4 regions of the Massilia sp. MP_M2 genome follow, and region 2 is predicted to be linked to each of the others. Evidence: predicted binding sites of a transcription regulator. Region 2 holds the regulator's gene; each other region holds the start of a gene.
The links. Region 2 encodes sigma-54, which starts transcription at its own class of promoters, with help from an activator protein. Its sites were predicted from a motif close to TGGCANGNAANCTGCTTT; they were not measured.
Positions count from the first base shown of each region.

Region 1: a site for sigma-54 is predicted at 3,114-3,131, ahead of glnA (type I glutamate--ammonia ligase). Genes of this name have one in related genera too.
Region 3: a site for sigma-54 is predicted at 2,621-2,638, ahead of RCH14_RS17165 (urease accessory protein UreD). Genes of this name have one in related genera too.
Region 4: a site for sigma-54 is predicted at 1,663-1,680, ahead of RCH14_RS04695 (TorF family putative porin). Genes of this name have one in related genera too.

Region 1 is NZ_JBCHJF010000001.1:617,247-621,540, forward strand. Features, by position in the region: gene glnL (nitrogen regulation protein NR(II)) at 1-926, opposite strand, end outside; gene RCH14_RS02780 (DUF4124 domain-containing protein) at 923-1,465, opposite strand; gene glnA (type I glutamate--ammonia ligase) at 1,636-3,051, opposite strand; gene RCH14_RS02790 (rhodanese-like domain-containing protein) at 3,369-3,824, shown strand; gene RCH14_RS02795 (CocE/NonD family hydrolase) at 3,826-4,294, opposite strand, start outside.
Region 2 is NZ_JBCHJF010000005.1:86,967-91,260, reverse strand. Features, by position in the region: gene RCH14_RS12930 (SDR family oxidoreductase) at 1-192, shown strand, start outside; gene RCH14_RS12925 (enoyl-CoA hydratase/isomerase family protein) at 390-1,466, opposite strand; gene hpf (ribosome hibernation-promoting factor, HPF/YfiA family) at 1,566-1,922, opposite strand; gene RCH14_RS12915 (RNA polymerase factor sigma-54) at 1,997-3,484, opposite strand; gene lptB (LPS export ABC transporter ATP-binding protein) at 3,499-4,254, opposite strand; gene lptA (lipopolysaccharide transport periplasmic protein LptA) at 4,251-4,294, opposite strand, start outside.
Region 3 is NZ_JBCHJF010000008.1:124,558-128,851, forward strand. Features, by position in the region: gene RCH14_RS17155 (SDR family oxidoreductase) at 1-884, opposite strand, end outside; gene RCH14_RS17160 (diguanylate cyclase) at 1,062-2,534, shown strand; gene RCH14_RS17165 (urease accessory protein UreD) at 2,649-3,488, shown strand; gene RCH14_RS17170 (urease subunit gamma) at 3,502-3,804, shown strand; gene RCH14_RS17175 (urease subunit beta) at 3,817-4,155, shown strand; gene ureC (urease subunit alpha) at 4,155-4,294, shown strand, end outside.
Region 4 is NZ_JBCHJF010000001.1:1,039,174-1,043,467, reverse strand. Features, by position in the region: gene RCH14_RS04705 (M1 family aminopeptidase) at 1-1,030, shown strand, start outside; partial or broken gene RCH14_RS04700 (accessory factor UbiK family protein) at 1,261-1,494, opposite strand; gene RCH14_RS04695 (TorF family putative porin) at 1,756-2,490, shown strand; gene glnK (P-II family nitrogen regulator) at 2,510-2,848, shown strand; gene RCH14_RS04685 (ammonium transporter) at 2,863-4,263, shown strand.

The DNA of each region.
Region 1 (4,294 bases), on a different contig from region 2:
CCCGGTCCATTGTCAATGATATGCAAGTCTAATGCCAGGCCGTAGCGGACCTTGGCCAGCGTGACCTGGCGCGCCACGCGGGTGCGCAGAACGATCTCGGCGTCACCCTGCGCAATGCGGCCCGCCACGGCCTGCGCGGCGTTGTGGGCGATGTTCAGCACCACCTGGATCAGCTGCTCCATATCGCCGCGAAACTCGGGAATCGACGCATCGTAATCGCGCCGGATCGAGAGCCCTTGCGGAAATTCGGCCAGGATCAGGCTGCGCACGCGCTCGCACACTTCGTGGATATTGACGTCGCCGACGATGTGCGGCTTGCGGTGCGGTGCCAGCAGGCGGTCGACCAGCGTCTGCAGGCGATCGGCTTCCTTGATGATCACCTGCGTGTATTCCTGCAGCTCGAGCAGATGGTGCGGCGGCAGCTCGAGCTCGAGCAACTGCGCCGCGCCGCGGATGCCGCCCAGCGGGTTCTTGATCTCGTGCGCCAGGTTGCGGATCAGTTCCTTGTTGGCCTGGCTCTGGTCCATCAGGCGCTCTTCGCGGTCGAGCTTTAACTGCTGCACGTTCTCGCGCAGCTCGATCAGCGCCGTGCCGTCGCCCAGCGCGCTGACGATGCTGTTCACGTGCAGCGGTTCGCGCCCGCTGCGCTGCAGCGTCAGGTCCTGGCGCAGGTCGGCGTACTGGTGCACCAGTGCCTGCGTGATCAACACGCCGATCTCGGCGCCGTTGGTAAACAGCTCGGGCAGCCGATGGCGCTGCAGCGACTTGAACGACAGCTCCATCAGGTTCTCGGCAGCGGCGTTGGCATACACCACCTCGCCGTCCGGTCCGGTCATCATCACGGCCGAGGCCAGCAAGTCCAGGCCGGCAAAACGTGCCGGGTTGCCCGGGTCGTACACGGGCGGGGCCATCGGAGGCAGGGTCATCTGATATTGCCGATCTCGCGCCGCAGCGCTTCGATATTGCGTTCGCTACGATTGATTTCGTCGCGCATGGAGGCCACGCGCTCCTGGTATTTGGCGTAGTTGCGCTCGTTGCCCTGGCGTTCTGGCTCGCCGTTGTTAAAGACGCGCTTCAAGTCGGTGAGCTTGCGTTCTTCGAGCCGCAGCTCATCACCCAGGATCTCGCGCCGCTCGTCGTCGCGGGCGCGCTGCAGCACGTTGTCCACGCGCGGGAAGTTCGACTGGGCCGCGCTCGGGGCCGCAGTCGGGGTCTGATTCGATCCGCCTGACGCGCCCCCGCCGCCCGCCGAACGGGGTGCCGGAATCGGGGCCGAGGCGGCCGGTGGCGCGCTGTAGCCGGTGTCGATCAGCTGGCACTTGCCGACCTTGGTGTCGGTATACAGCGGCCGGCCATTGGCATCGGTACAACGGTAGATCTGCGCGTGCGCGCTGGCGCACAGCAGCACGGAGGCTAAAGCGGCTGCAACAATGGCCAGACTGGCCTGAAACACACTATTTGTCATTCCCATCCCGGTTGGTCACAAGGGCACACTATTGTAGATGCGCCCGACTATACCCCAAGGAATATAAACACCAAGCAACAAAAAACGCGGGGAAAGCATGGCTTTCCCCGCGTTTGCGCCAACCGCCAGGCTGGTGCGAGGCATGCCCGCACCAGCCTGGTGTCGATCGATTACGACGAGTAGTACATGTCGAATTCGGCCGGGTGCGGGGTCATGCGCATGCGCTGCACTTCCTGCATCTTCAGTTCGATGTAGGCATCGATCATGCTGTCGCTGAACACGCCACCACGGGTCAGGAACTCGCGGTCTTCGTTCAGGGCGTCCAGCGCTTCTTCCAGCGATGCGCACACCGTCGGGATCAGCTTGTCTTCTTCAGGCGGCAGATGGTACAGGTCTTTCGTTGCCGCTTCGCCCGGGTGGATCTTGTTCTGGATACCATCCAGACCGGCCATCATCAGTGCTGCGAAGCACAGATAGACGTTGGCCAGTGGATCCGGGAAACGCGTCTCGATGCGGCGGCCTTTCGGGTTCGCCACGTGCGGGATGCGGATCGAGGCCGAACGGTTACGGGCCGAATACGCCAGCTTGACCGGGGCTTCGAAGCCCGGCACCAGGCGCTTGTACGAGTTGGTGCCTGGATTGGTGATCGCGTTCAGTGCACGGGCGTGCTTGATGATACCGCCGATGTAGAACAGTGCCGTATCCGACAGGCCAGCATAGCCGTCGCCTGCGAACAGGTTCTTGCCATCTTTCCAGATCGACTGGTGCACGTGCATGCCCGAGCCATTGTCGCCAGCCATCGGCTTTGGCATGAAGGTCGCGGTCTTGCCGTAGCTGTGGGCCACGTTCCAGATCACGTATTTCATGTTCTGGGTCCAGTCGGCGCGCTCGATCAGGGTCGAGAACTTGGTGCCGATTTCATTCTGGCCGGCACCGGCGACTTCGTGGTGGTGCACTTCGACCGGGATGCCCATCGATTCGAGGATCAGGCACATTTCCGAGCGCATGTCCTGGAACGAGTCGACTGGTGGCACTGGGAAATAGCCGCCCTTCACGCTTGGACGGTGACCGCTGTTGCCGCCTTCAAATTCCTTGTCGGTCGACCACGATGCTTCTTCCGAGTCGATCTTGACGAAGCAACCCGACATGTCCAGCTTCCAGCGCACAGCGTCGAAGATGAAGAATTCAGGTTCCGGGCCGAAATAGGCGGTGTCGCCGATGCCCGACGATTTCAGGTAGGCTTCAGCGCGCTTGGCGATCGAACGCGGATCGCGGTCGTAGCCCTTGCCGTCCGACGGTTCGACGACGTCGCACTGCATGAACAGCGTGGTCTCTTCCATGAACGGGTCGATATTGGCGGTGTTTGCATCCGGGATCAGGAGCATGTCCGACGCTTCAATACCTTTCCAGCCGGCGATCGACGAACCGTCGAAGGCGTGACCGGATTCGAATTTGTCCAGGTCGAAGTGCGACACCGGGACCGTGACGTGTTGTTCCTTGCCGCGGGTATCGGCGAAGCGTAAATCAACGAATTTGACTTCGTTGTCTTTGACCATTTGCATTACATCTGCGGCGGACTTTGCCATTCGGAATCTCCTAATTGAAAAAGGGATGTCAGTCTATGCGAACCGACAACTTGCATCATGATGAAGCACGAAATGTGCCAACTGGGTGTCAACGACGATGCCAACTTCAGTGCATGAGGGTATGCGCAAATCGTTCTTGGGCAATGGACTAGTTTACCCATAAAATCGCCCCGACCGGGGGCATATGGCAAGATTTACCTTTCTGCCAATTTGCACCATCAACGAGCAATTCTACGTGCTTGCACCAATTAAGCGCACAACGCTGCGCTCCAAGACGGTGCATCGATGACGACGAACAGATAATGGACATCACCAACATGAGCAAAGAACAAATTCTCACGGCGGCGCGCCAGCGTGGCGCTGACCAGCCCTATGCTGGTGCAGTCACGCCTCAGGAAGCCTACGACCTGCTCCAGAGCGGCCCCGACGTCAAGCTGGTTGATGTGCGCACCAACGCCGAACGCGACTGGGTAGGACGTGTTGCGATCGGCGACGCCCAGCATCTGGCGGTGCAGTGGGCAACCTATCCGGGCGGCGCGCCCAATCCGGATTTTGGCGCGCAGCTCGAACAGCTTGCAGCCAAGGACGACGTGCTGCTGTTCCTGTGCCGCTCGGGCGTGCGCTCGCGCCACAGTGCGCGCGTGGCGACCGAGCTGGGCTATGCAAACGCCTTCGACATCCTCGAGGGGTTCGAAGGCGATCGCGATAGCGACGGGCACCGCAAGACGATCGGCGGCTGGTGCACGGCCGGCTTGCCGTGGGTCGGCGCCTGAGTTAGTTGTTCGTACCCTGGTTCGGCAGCACCATCAGCTCCAGCCCGGACGCCGTCCCTGGCGCGTGATACACGCGCTGGGTTGCCTTTTTGAAGTCGCCCGGCTTCGCCTCAAGAATGCGCATGAACGTTTGCGGATTCAGGTCGATCAGCGGGAACCATGAACTCTGCACCTGCACCATGATCCGGTGGCCGCGCCGGAAGGTGTGGTTCACCTGGCCCAGTTCGTACTTGATTGGCTCGACCTTGCCCGGCACGAACGGTTCCGGCTTTTCGTAGCTGTTGCGGAACTTGCCACGCAGCGGATTGCCACGCACCAGTTGCTGAAAACCTCCCAGGCTCACCGCTGGCGGGCCGACATCGCCGCCCCGCTCGGCCGCCGGCGTCGGGAAGCTGGCCGGGTAGACGTCGATCAGCTTGACGACCCAGTCGGCGTCGGTGCCGCTTGTTGACACGAACAGCTTCGGCGTC
Region 2 (4,294 bases):
ACACCGATGGGCCGAGCGAGCGCCAATACCCCTGAGGCGCTGGCTTTTGTGGAAGGCTTGCACGCCCTCAAACGCATCGCGCGGCCAGAGGAGATCGCCCGCTCGGCACTCTATCTCGCGTCTGATTCCTCCAGCTTCAGCACTGGATCAAGTCTTTTGGTGGACGGTGGCGTGTCAATCAACCGCACATGACAGGAGAAACGCCAGTGCCACCCCGAGCCTGTCCTGGTAACGGTCGCACTGCGACATCTCGCTCATGACGAATTGAGACGCTAGGAATCCTTTCCTGGTCCTCGATACGCATCGGGGTTCCTCATCGGTTCATGAAGCCACGATGGTTGCACCGGCTGCACGAAAAGTCACGCGCAAACGGATATGCATGAAGAGGCTTATGCGAGATGGCGCAGCGGGTGCGCATGCACCGGCCACACCGGCGCAAAGAAGCGCGCCACCATCGCGTCGGTCACGAGATCCAGCGACGGCGGATTCCATTGCGGCGCATTGTCCTTGTCGATCACGAGCGCACGCACGCCTTCGAGTACCTCGCCATGCTCGAAATTGCGGCGCACGAGCGAGCGCTCCAGGCGCAGGCAGTCGGCGACATCGAGCGACGCGCCGCGCAGCAGCAGCTCGCGCGTCACGCACATCATCAACGGCGAGCGCAGGCGCATCGCGCGCAACGCCTTCTGCGCGAATGGTGTGTCGTCACCCTCGAGCGACGCCATGATCGCCGCCACCGAGTCTGCGCCGAAGTGCGCATCGATGCACGCGCGGTTGGCCTGCAATTCGCTCTCGCCGGCATGCTGGCTGGCGAGAGCGCGGATCGCCGCCTGCAGATCCGCGCCCGGCGTCGCCTCGATCAGCGCCTGCAAGGCCGCCAAATCAGCGCCAGGTACGAACACGTCGGCCAGGCCTACGTACAGCGCATCGGCCGCGCCGATCGTCAAGCCGGTCAAGCCCAGGAACATCCCCAACTGCCCCGGCGCATGCGACAGAAAATGGCTGCCGCCGACATCGGGGAACAGGCCGATATTCACCTCGGGCATTGCCATCTTCGTGCGCTCGGTCACGATGCGCAGGGCGCAATCGGGCCCGCCCTGCGCGATGCCCATGCCGCCGCCCATGACCACGCCGTCCATCAGTGCGATATACGGTTTTGGATAAAAATGGATCAGGTGATTCAGTGCGTATTCTTCGGTGAAAAAATCTTCGAGCAGTGCGCTGCCATCTTGCGGCGAGGCGTTGCCGACCTCGTGGAAGAAGCGGATATCACCGCCCGCGCACAGTGCTTTTTCGCTGCTGCTGGTGATCACCACCGCATCGACGGCGGCGTCAAGCTGCCAGTCGAGCAGGATCGCGGTCAGCGCGCGCACCATGTCCAGCGACAGCGAATTGAGCGCCTTTGGCCGGTCGAGGGTGATGATGCCGGTGCGGTTGGCAATGCGGGTCAGGACGTGTTCGGACATGGCGTGATCCATCGGGAGGAAACACGTATTTTACCGGCAGCGGGATGCAAAAAGGGCGTCTCTGAAAGACGCCCCTGGCGATGGTGACCTGCGCTTGAATCAGGCGGCAGCGACGTCTGCTTCGTCGACGTCCAGGCGTTTGATCGCTGTGCGGTTATGGTCTTTCAGCATCTGCTTGTGCTTCAGGATTTGTCGATCCAGTTTATCCATCAACATGTCGATCGCGGCATACAGGTCTTGCGCGACGCTCGCCACGTGCAGGGTCTTGCCCGACACCTGGACATTGATTTCAGCTTTTTGCCTTTTTTCTTTTTCGGTGAGGTTATCGACGGCCAGGAAGACGTGGGTATCTATGACTTGATCGAAATGGCGAATAATGCGTTCCAGCTTATTCTGAACGTATTCACGGATGGCAGGGGTTACTTCGAGATGGTGACCACTGATGGTGAGGTTCATACACACTCCTTTGAAGATGTCACGTCGCTTGCACCATACAGGAGCTGAAGGCACAGGCTGTATGAGCGGCGTTGTTACAAGGCTTTGCGGAGACTGACGGGGGGGATCTTGAGCGCTTCACGGTATTTTGCGACCGTCCTGCGCGCAATGACCATGCCTTGTTCCCCGAGCATTTCCGCGATCTTGCTGTCGGATAATGGATTCTTAGGGTCTTCTGCTCCTGTCAATTGTGCGATGAGCGCACGGATTGCCGTTGAGGATGCTTCGCCTCCCGCCTCGGTGGCAACGTGGCTACCGAAGAAATACTTCAACTCGAACATGCCGTGCGGGGTCAGCATGTATTTCTGCGTTGTGACACGAGAAATCGTGCTCTCGTGCAGACCTAGTGTATCAGCTATCTCGCGCAAAACAAGGGGCCGCATGGCAACCGCGCCGTGGCTGAAAAAGTTGCGCTGGCGCTCGACAATGGCCTCGGCCACACGCAGGATCGTGTCAAAACGCTGGCGCATATTCTTGATGAGCCACTTCGCCTCTTGCATCTGCGCGCCCATCTGGCTCTCGCTGCGGCCCTGCTTGAGCATCGTGGCGTACAGGCTGTTGACGCGCAGGCGCGGCATCACGTCCGGGTTCAGCGTGACCGCCCAGCCATTCTTGGCGCGCCGCACCATCACGTCCGGCACCACGTAATCTGACACGTTCGACGCGAACGCGGCGCCCGGGTGCGGGTTGCACTGGCGGACCACGGCCTGCACTTCGCGCAGATCTTCATCATCGCAATCGAGTGCTTTTTTCAGCTTGCTGTATTCGCGCTGCGCGAACCAGGTCAGGTACCCTTCGACGATCTTCAGGGCCATGCGGCGCGTGACCATCGGCACGCCCGGCATGCGCCGGATCTGCAGCGCCAGGCATTCGGATGCGCTGCGCGCGCCCACGCCCACCGGGTCCATGCTCTGCACCATCGCCAGCGCGCAGCGCAGTTCGTCCAGGTCGACCTCGAGTTCTTCCGGCAGGCGTGCGTGGATCTCGTCGAGCGGCTCGTCCAGATAGCCGTTGTCGTCCAGCGCGTCGATCACCAGTTCGGCCAGCGCGCGGTCGCGGGTTGAGAGCAGCGTTTCGCGCACCTGTTCCATCAGGTGTTCGCGTAGCGTGATCGCGCATGCCTCCAGCTGCGGGCGGCCGTCTTCGTCGTCGCTGCTGCTACTACTGCCGGACGACGCGCCGCTGCCTTCGTTCCAGTCGGTGTCGGGCCGGTCGCCATCGACCGCGCCGCCTTCGGCGCCCTCGCCCTCGGCCGGTGCGCTGCCCTCGCCTTCGGCCTGCTGGCCCGGCGCCGGCGGCGCCTCGCCCGGCGCCGGCGCATTGTTGATGGCGCCATCGCCCAGCAAGCGCACCGAATGATCGAGCGGATCGTCGAGCCGTTCGAGCAGCGGGTTATCGCCCAGTATCTGCTCGATCTCCTGATGCAGTTCGAGCGTCGACAGCTGCAGCAAGCGGATCGATTGCTGCAGCTGTGGCGTGAGCGCCAGGTGCTGCGAGGTGCGGAGCTGAAGGGACTGTTTCATTGATTGACCATGGCTTACATGCGGAAATGTTCACCAAGGTACACGCGGCGCACCGACTCGTCGGCGATGATATCGTCGGGACGGCCGGATGCGAGCACCGCCCCCTGATTGATGATGTAGGCGCGGTCGCAGATGCCGAGCGTCTCGCGCACATTGTGGTCGGTGATCAGGACCCCGATCTTGCGCTCCTTGAGGAAGCGCACGATGCGCTGGATCTCGATCACGGCGATCGGGTCGACGCCGGCGAACGGCTCGTCAAGCAGCACGAAGCGCGGGTTGGTCGCCAGTGCGCGCGCGATCTCCACGCGGCGTCGCTCGCCGCCCGACAGCGACAGCGCCGGGTTCTCGCGCAGCTTCTCGATCTGCAGGTCGGCCAGCAGGCTGTCGAGGCGGTCGTTGATCTCGGTTTTGGTCAGCGACTTGCCGTTGACCTTTTGCAGTTCGAGCACGGCGCGGATGTTTTCTTCCACCGTCAGCTTGCGAAACACCGAGGCTTCTTGCGGCAGGTACGACAGGCCCAGCACCGCGCGGCGATGGATCGGCAGGCTGGTGATGTCGGTGCCGTTGATGCTGATCGAGCCGGCATCCGACGGCACCAGGCCGACGATCATGTAGAACGAGGTGGTCTTGCCGGCGCCGTTCGGGCCCAGCAAACCCACCACCTCGCCGCATTCGACATCGAGCGACACGTCGCGCACGACCAGGCGCTTGCCATAGCTTTTCTGCAGGCCCTTGACGACCAGCGTGCTGCGATCGTTCAGCTCCGTCATTGCGTGCCTCCGGCCGGCGCACGCTTGGGCGCCAGGATTA
Region 3 (4,294 bases), on a different contig from region 2:
GCCGGCGAGGGTTCTTCGGGCTGGGCCGGGCGCCGGTAGTCGGTGCTGGCGCCGAACTCGCTGATGTCGTCCGGGCCCTTGTCGGCCGGGTTCAGTGGCGTCCAGACGGGGCCAGGCGCCACCGCGTTCACGCGAATGCCCTGGTCGAGCAGGCTGCCGGCCAGCGACATCGTAAACGCGTGGATCGCGCCCTTGGTCGACGAATAGTCGATCAGCTTGGCCGACCCTTTCAGACCCGTGACCGAGCCCGTATTGATGATCGACGCGCCGCGCTTGAGGTGCGGCACGACTGCCTTGGCCATGTGGAAGTAGCCGAAGATATTGGTGCGGAAGGTTTCCTCGAACCGCTCTTCAGTCAGGTCGAGAATCGAATCGGCGTGTTCCTGGAACGCGGCATTGTTGACCAGGATATCCAGCCGGCCGAATGCTTTGAGCGCCTGCTGCACGGCGTCGTTGCAGAATGCCGGGTCCTTGACGTCGCCGGCGATCGTGATGCAGCGGCGGCCTTCGGCCTCGACGCAGCGCTTGGTCTCTGCCGCATCGACGTCTTCGTTCAGGTACATGACGGCCACATCGGCACCTTCACGCGCAAACAGCACGGCCACCGCACGCCCGATGCCCGAGTCGGCGCCGGTGACGATGGCCGCCATGCCGTCGAGCTTGCCGCTGCCCTTGTAACCTTCGGCCATGAACTTCGGCTTGCTTTCCATCTCGGCTTCGAGTCCCGGCTTGGCCAGGTGCTGCGCCGGCATCGGCGGCGCTGGCTGGTCGACCCCGGTCTGGACGGCTTCTTTGTTCCCGGACTCATTCTTGCTGGCGTCGCGTGCGTCCTGCTCTTGCTGGATGGCGCGCTGTTTCGCTGCCACGTCGTCTTGATGTGCCATGGTGATTCTCCCGTAAGTGTGCATTCGTTCAGAAGAGTATTCGGCGCGTACGGTGGCACGACGGTGCGCTCCCACACACAGGACGACAATTGCTATGCTCGGCACGCCGGCTTATGGCAAACTTGCCTTGCAGTCATGCCAACAGGGTGCGGCTGGACCTACCTCTGGAGAATCACCATGCATCAAGAAGACGGCGCGCGCGAGGACTTTACCTGTGTCTTCGTCAATCCTGTCGGCCAGCGCCGCGCCGATTTCCAGCACGGCTGCGACGGCATGTTCGCCAATCTGCGCGTAGCGGCGGGGGCCGAGCAGGCGCGCGGCCTGCTGGCGCGCGAACCGGCCGACCTGCTCGTGCTGGATCTCGAGCGCTGCGATCCCGGCATCGACCTGGCCGCGCTGGGCGCACTGGTCGCCGAGCGCGCCGGCGCGCCGGTGCTGGTGCTGTGTCCATTCACGAATGCGCGCTGGCTGTCGGCGCTGATGGCGTTCGGTCCACTCGACTACGCCATCGGCCCGCTGCGCGCGCAGCAAACCCGCGCGCTGCTGGCCACGCGCATGCGCACCGGGTTTGGCGGCGCCGCGCCTGCCGCGCCCACGGCGCCGGAGGCCGAGCTGCGCACGCTGCTCGCACTACGCACTGCCTGCCAGCAGGCCCTGGCCCAAGCCGACGACAGCGAGCGCTTTGCCGAGCACCTGTGCGCGGCGCTGGCCGGCTGGCCGGGCCTCGTGCATGCGGCGCTGTTCCAGCATCGCGACGGCGACCTGCGTCTCGAGGCCGAGCAGGGCGTCGACGGCCTGCGCCTGGCGGCGCTGCTCGCGCACGAGGGCGGGCTGCTACAGTCGCCAGTGCGCCATGCCTTCCCCGGGCTGCTGGCGGCGGTGACAGGCGAATTCACGCTACTCGATACGCTCGACAAGGCCGGCGAGCCGGCGCTGGCGGCGCGCCTGGACACCTTTGGCGCGCGCATGGTCGTGGGCGTGCCGATCCCGGCGCCGGGGCCGGGCGGGCCGATGGGGGCGCTGTGCCTGCTGTTTGGCGACGCGCGGCCGTTCTCGCCCGCCCAGCTGCAGGCGCTGGACGACCTGGCTGGGCTGGCCGCGTACGGCCTGCGCATGGCCGAGCTCACGCGCGAGAATGAGGCGCTGCTGGCGCGCGTGACGCACCTGGCGACCACCGACGCCCTGACCGACCTGGCCAGCCGCCGTCACGGCGAAGGCTTGCTGGAGCAGGAGATCAAGCGTGCACGCCGCTACCGCCTGCCGCTGGCGCTGATCGCCTTCGACATCGACCGTTTCAGCCAGATCAACGACACCTTCGGCCACCCGGTGGGCGACCTGGTGCTGCGCACGGTGGCCGACACGGCGCGCGCGCTGCTGCGTTCGAGCGATGTTCTGGTGCGCTCGGGCGGCGAGGAATTCCAGGTGATCGCCTCGCACACGAGCGCGATCGATGCCCTGAAGCTGGCCGAGAAGCTGCGCGCGGCGATCGAGCAGGTGGAAATACCCGGGTGCGACCACGTCACGATCAGTCTCGGGGTAGCTCAGCTGGGCGAGGGCGAGAGCGGCGACTCGATGGCGGTGCGCACCCACGCCGCATTGGCGCGCGCCAAGCGGGCCGGCCGCAACTGCATCGAGCTGGCGATGTCCTGACGCGTTCGGGTGCAGCGTGCACCTCCCCGGTGCGCGCAGTAGGCGAAACACCCCCTCCAGGCCATGTCCGGGTCACGTCCAGGCCCTGGCACGCATCGTGCTGTTTCATCAAGCATGCGCGATTGCAGCCTCACCGATCCACCGACCATGTTCCCCGCCTGGCAAGCCAGCCTGGCGCTGGGCTTCGTGCGCGATGGCGACACGACGCGTCTCGTGCGCCGCGCGCACCGCGGGCCGCTACGTGTCCAGAAGGCGCTGTATCCGGAAGGCCCTGGCGCCTGCCACGTGATCGTCGTGCACCCGCCGGGCGGCGTGGTCGGTGGCGACCGGCTCGAGATCGACGTTGACGCCAGCCCCGGTTGCAGCGTGCTGGCCACCAGCCCCGGCGCGGCCAAGTGGTACCGCGCCAACGGCCGCGTGTCGCACCAGGCGGTGCGCCTGCAGATCGCTGCTGGCGCCGCCGTCGAATGGCTGCCGCAGGAAACCATCTTCTATGACGCGGCGCGCGTCGATCTCGAACACGAAGTCGATCTCGCCGCCGGCAGCATCTATATCGGCAGCGAAGTGCTGTGCTTCGGCCGCGTGGCCGCTGGCGAAGCGTTCACGACCGGGCAGATACGCCAGCGCACGCGGATTCGCCAGGACGGTCGCCTGTTGTGGTGGGAGCAGGGCATCCTCACCCCCGATGGCATTGCCAGCCCCCTCGGCATGCAAGGTCATTCGGTGTGCGCGACCCTGCTTGCCGTCGGCCGGCCCGTACCCGCCGCGCTGCAGGCGCGCGTGCGCGCGCTCGACCCGCAACTGGCGTCCAGCCAGGTGAAGTCGGTGTTCGTGGCGCGTTATCTCGGCCACGACGGCGAAGCGGCGCGCGCCGTCATGGCGCGCGTGTGGGAATTGCTGCGCCCCCATCTGCTCGACCGCCCGGCGTGCCCGCCGCGCATCTGGCTTACCTAGAACGGACCCCGCCATGGACCTGACGCCCCGCGAAAAAGACAAGCTGCTGATCTTCACCGCCGCGCTGCTGGCCGAACGCCGGCGCGCGCGCGGCCTCAAGCTGAATTACCCGGAGGCGGTGGCCCTGATCACGGCCGCCATCATGGAAGGCGCACGCGATGGCCGCAGCGTGGCCGAGCTGATGAGCGAAGGCACGACCATCCTCGCGCGTGGCGACGTGATGGACGGCGTGCCCGAGATGATTCCCGATATCCAGGTCGAGGCCACGTTCCCGGACGGGACCAAGCTCGTTACCGTCCACCACCCGATTCCCTAGCCGGAGCGACGCATGATCCCAGGTGAATACTTTCTTGACGACGGCGATATCGAGATCAACGCCGGGCGGCGCACGGCCACCGTGGTCGTGGCCAATGCCGGCGACCGGCCGGTGCAGGTCGGCTCGCACTATCACTTCCATGAAGTCAATCCGGCACTGCAGTTCGAGCGGGACAGCACGCTCGGCATGCGCTTGAACATCGCGGCCGGTACGGCGGTGCGCTTCGAGCCGGGGCAGCGCCGCACGGTGGAACTGGTCGACCTGGCGGGCGCGCGCATCGTGCATGGCTTCCAGGGACGCGTGTCGGGGCCAGTGCCCGTGGTCACGTCTCCAACCTCAGAGGACGACTGATGGTCACGCTCAGCCGCCAGGCCTACGCCGACATGTATGGCCCGACCACGGGCGACCGCATCCGTCTGGCCGACACCGACCTCGTGATCGAGATCGAACGCGATTGCGCGACCTATGGCGAAGAGGTCAAGTTCGGCGG
Region 4 (4,294 bases), on a different contig from region 2:
TCACGATCCGAAGCATGCCTACAACGTGGACCGGATGATCGCCGGGACGCAAAAGTCGCTCGACTACTTCACGACCCAGTTCACGCCCTACCAGCACAAGCAGGTGCGCATCCTGGAATTCCCAAATTACCAGAGCTTCGCGCAATCGTTCGCCAACACGATCCCGTTCGCGGAGTCGATAGGCTTCATCGCCGACCTGCGCGACAAGGAAGACATCGACTACGTCTTCTACGTGACCGCGCACGAGATGGCGCACCAGTGGTGGGGCCACCAGGTCACGGCCGCGAACGTGCAGGGCGCGAGCATGCTGATCGAGTCGCTGGCGCAGTACTCGGCGCTGATGGTAATGGAGAAGGAATACGGGCCGCACAAAATGCGCCGTTTCCTGCGCTATGAACTGGATCGCTACCTGAGCTCGCGCGGCGCCGAAAAGATCGAGGAACTGCCGCTGGTGCGCGTCGAAAACCAGGATTACATCCACTACCGCAAGGGCAGCCTGGTGTTCTATCGCCTGCGCGACGAGATCGGCGAAGCGGGGCTCAACCGCGCCCTCAAGCGCTTCCTGCAAGACAAGGGTTACCAGGAGGCGCCGTTTGCGACATCCGCCGAACTGGTGGACTACATCCGCGCCGAAGCCCCTGTCGCCAAGCACGCGCTGATCGCCGACCTGTTCGAGCGCATCGTGTTCTACGATAACCGCGTGACCGAAGCAAAGGCCGTCAAGCGCCCGGACGGGCAGTGGGACGTGACGATGAAGCTCCATCTGGCCAAGATGCAGGCCGACGGCAAGGGGCAGGAAACACCACGCACCTATGATGAGGCGGTGGAAATCGGCGTGTTCGCGCGCGCGAAGGATGCCAAGGAATCGGACGAGCGCGTGCTGTTATTGGAGAAGCGGGTACTGCGGGGCGAGAATCCGACCGTGACAGTGACGGTCAAGGAGCAGCCATTCGATGTGGGCGTCGACCCGTACAACAAGCTGATCGACCGCGTGGCGCGTGACAACCGGAAGGAAGTCAGCATCGATTGAGGCCCGGGCAGTAGCGTGGGCGGGTTTCCCGCCCACGCGTTCAAGCAGAAGCTGGTGACTGTTTAATGCTTGTCGAGCGTTGGCGGCACAACAATCGTCGGATCTTCCGGTGCAGCCGGGAACGGCGCGGTGGCCGACGGTGCGGCGCCCGGCATCGGAATCGCCGAGCTACCTGATGTCGCCGATGCTGCTGCCGCCGACGTTGCCGACGGTGCCGTGCTGCCGCCTGCACCCAGCTTCGCTTCCAGTTCACTCACGCGCAGTTCGAGCGCCTCGAGCTTGGTGCGGGTCTTGGCCAGCACCTGGGCCTGGATATCGAATTCCTCGCGCGTGACCAGATCGAGCTTGGAAAAGCCCGACGTCATGGCTGCTTTCACATTGCGTTCGATGTCCTTGGCCGGACCACTCTCGAGCGCCTGGTTGATCTTGCCCTGCAAGTCACTGAAGAAGTTGCTGTTACTCATATCCATTTCCCTTTCTGCCGAGGCCGCACGCTCCATGTTGGTGCAATGTGACCTGATGTAGTGCGCCGAACGGCCGTCTGGGTGCCGTATGCGGTCCGTTGTGATAGTGCAAGACCGATGTGGGGCGTGTTTACCAAAAAAACAAGGACCTTTTTCCCGTTTATGGGCTGGCACGCATCCTGCTAAATAAAGCGTAGGTAAAGAACATCACAAGGATTCACTAGCAGTCATTTTTCATGTTGTTCATCAAGGGGGTTTGTCATGAAGTGCAAAGCAAAATTCAGCGCAATTGTTCTGGCAGTTCTGGCAGTCGCCAGCGTGCCGGGCATGGCACAGGAACAACCCGCCGAACATCAGGTGAGCTACAACGCGAGCATCACCAGCGACTACCGTTACCGCGGTCTGTCGCAAACAGCCCTCGACCCGGCCCTCCAGGGCGGCGTCGACTATGTACATGGCCCATCCGGCTTCTACGTAGGCACCTGGCTTTCCACCATCAAATGGACGAAAGACCTGGGCGGCGACGGCAATCTCGAATGGGACGTCTATGGCGGCAAGCGCGGCCAGTTGATCGACGCGGTCAGCTATGACGTTGGCGGCCTGTATTACTACTATCCGGATAACGGGTTGAACCCGAGCGCGAACACGTTCGAGCTGTACGGCAAACTCGGCTACGGCCCGGCCTATATCAAGTACTCGCACTCGACGACCAATCTGTTCGGCACCGCCGACAGCAAGCAAAGCGGCTACCTGGACCTGGGCGCCGACATCGACGTCAGCAACGGCTTCATCCTGAACCTGCACGTCGGGCGCCAGAAACTGAAGAACAACAGCGCGTTTTCGTACACCGACTACAAGGTCGGCGTCACCAAGGACTTCGGCGTCGCCACCGTGGCGCTGGCGTGGCACAAGGCGAATACCGACGCCTACCTGAGCCCGGAAGGCAAGAACCTCGGCAAGTCCGCCGCCGTGCTGTCCGTCTCAAAAACTTTCTGATCGCAAAAGAGGCAATACCATGAAAATGATCACCGCCATCATCAAGCCCTTCAAGCTCGACGAGGTGCGAGAGGCGCTGTCGGAAATCAACGTGCAAGGCATGACGGTGACCGAAGTGAAGGGTTTCGGTCGCCAGAAAGGCCACACCGAGCTGTACCGTGGCGCCGAGTACGTCGTCGACTTCCTGCCCAAGATCAAGATCGAAGCCGCGGTCGACGATGCCATCGTCGATCAGGTCATCGATGCGATCCAGGGCGCTGCCCGCACCGGCAAGATTGGTGACGGCAAGATCTTCGTGGCCGACCTGAGCCAGGTCATCCGTATCCGTACCGGCGAGACCGGCAACGACGCACTGTAAGAGGGAATGTTTTCATGAAGCGTATAACTACAACGATACTGACCGCCTTGCTGGGCCTGGGCGTCGCCCTGCCGGCCATGGCGGCGCCGTCCATCAACAAGGGTGATACGGCCTGGATGTTCGTCGCCACGCTGCTGGTGATCCTGATGACCATTCCTGGCCTGGCGCTGTTCTACGGCGGCCTGGTGCGCGCCAAGAACATGCTGTCGGTGCTGATGCAGGTGATGATGGTATTTGCCCTCGTCATCGTGCTGTGGTGCCTGTACGGCTACTCGCTGGCCTTCACGCAGGGCAACGCCTTCATCGGCGGCTTCGACCGCGCCTTCCTGCAAGGCATCTGGGATCCGGTCGCCGGCAAGTTTGCGATGGCCGCGACCTTCAGCAAAGAGACGATGATCCCCGAATTCATCTTCGTCGCCTTCCAGGGCACTTTTGCGGCGATTACCTGCGCGCTGATCGTTGGCGCCTTCGCCGAGCGCGCCAAGTTCGCGGCCGTGCTGGTGTTCGTCGTGCTGTGGTTCACCTTCGGCTACCTGCCGGTGGCGCACATGGTCTGGTTCTGGGCCGGCCCTGACGCCATCACCGACGCTGCGTCGCTGCAAACCGTCACCGCAGCTGCCGGCTATCTGTGGCAGCAGGGCGCGCTCGACTTCGCGGGCGGCACCGTGGTGCACATCAACTCGGCCGTGGCCGGCCTGGTGGGTGCCTACGTGATCGGCAAGCGGATCGGTTATGGCCGTGAATCGATGGCGCCACACTCGCTGCCGATGACGATGGTCGGTGCATCGCTGCTGTGGGTCGGCTGGTTTGGCTTTAATGCCGGCTCGGCGCTCGAAGCAGGCGACGTGGCGGCACTGGCGTTCCTGAACACGCTGCTGGCCACCGCCGGCGCGGTGCTGACCTGGGTGCTGGGCGAGTGGATCTTCAAGCACAAGCCATCGATGCTGGGCGCTGCATCGGGCGCCGTATCGGGCCTGGTGGCGATTACCCCGGGCGCCGGTTTTGTCGGCCCGATGGGCGCACTGGTCATCGGCCTGCTGGCCGGCATCGTCTGCCTGTGGGGCGTGACGGGTCTGAAGCGCCTGCTGCGCGCTGACGATTCGCTCGACGTGTTCGGCGTGCACGGCGTGGGCGGTATCCTGGGCGCGATGCTGACCGGCGTATTTGCGTCGCCGGCACTGGGCGGGCAGGGCGTGTGGGATTACACGACCAATGCCATGAACACGAGCTACTCGATCGTCGGCCAGCTGTGGATCCAGGCCCATGCGATCGGCGTGACCGTCATCTGGTCGGCGGTCGTCGCCTTCATCGCCTTCAAGCTGGTCGATATCGTGATCGGTCTGCGGGTGCCCGAAGAAGAAGAGCGCGAAGGTCTGGACATCACGAGCCACGGCGAGTCGGCCTACCGTTACTGATCCGTTCAGTCGTCGCTAGTCCTTGAAAACG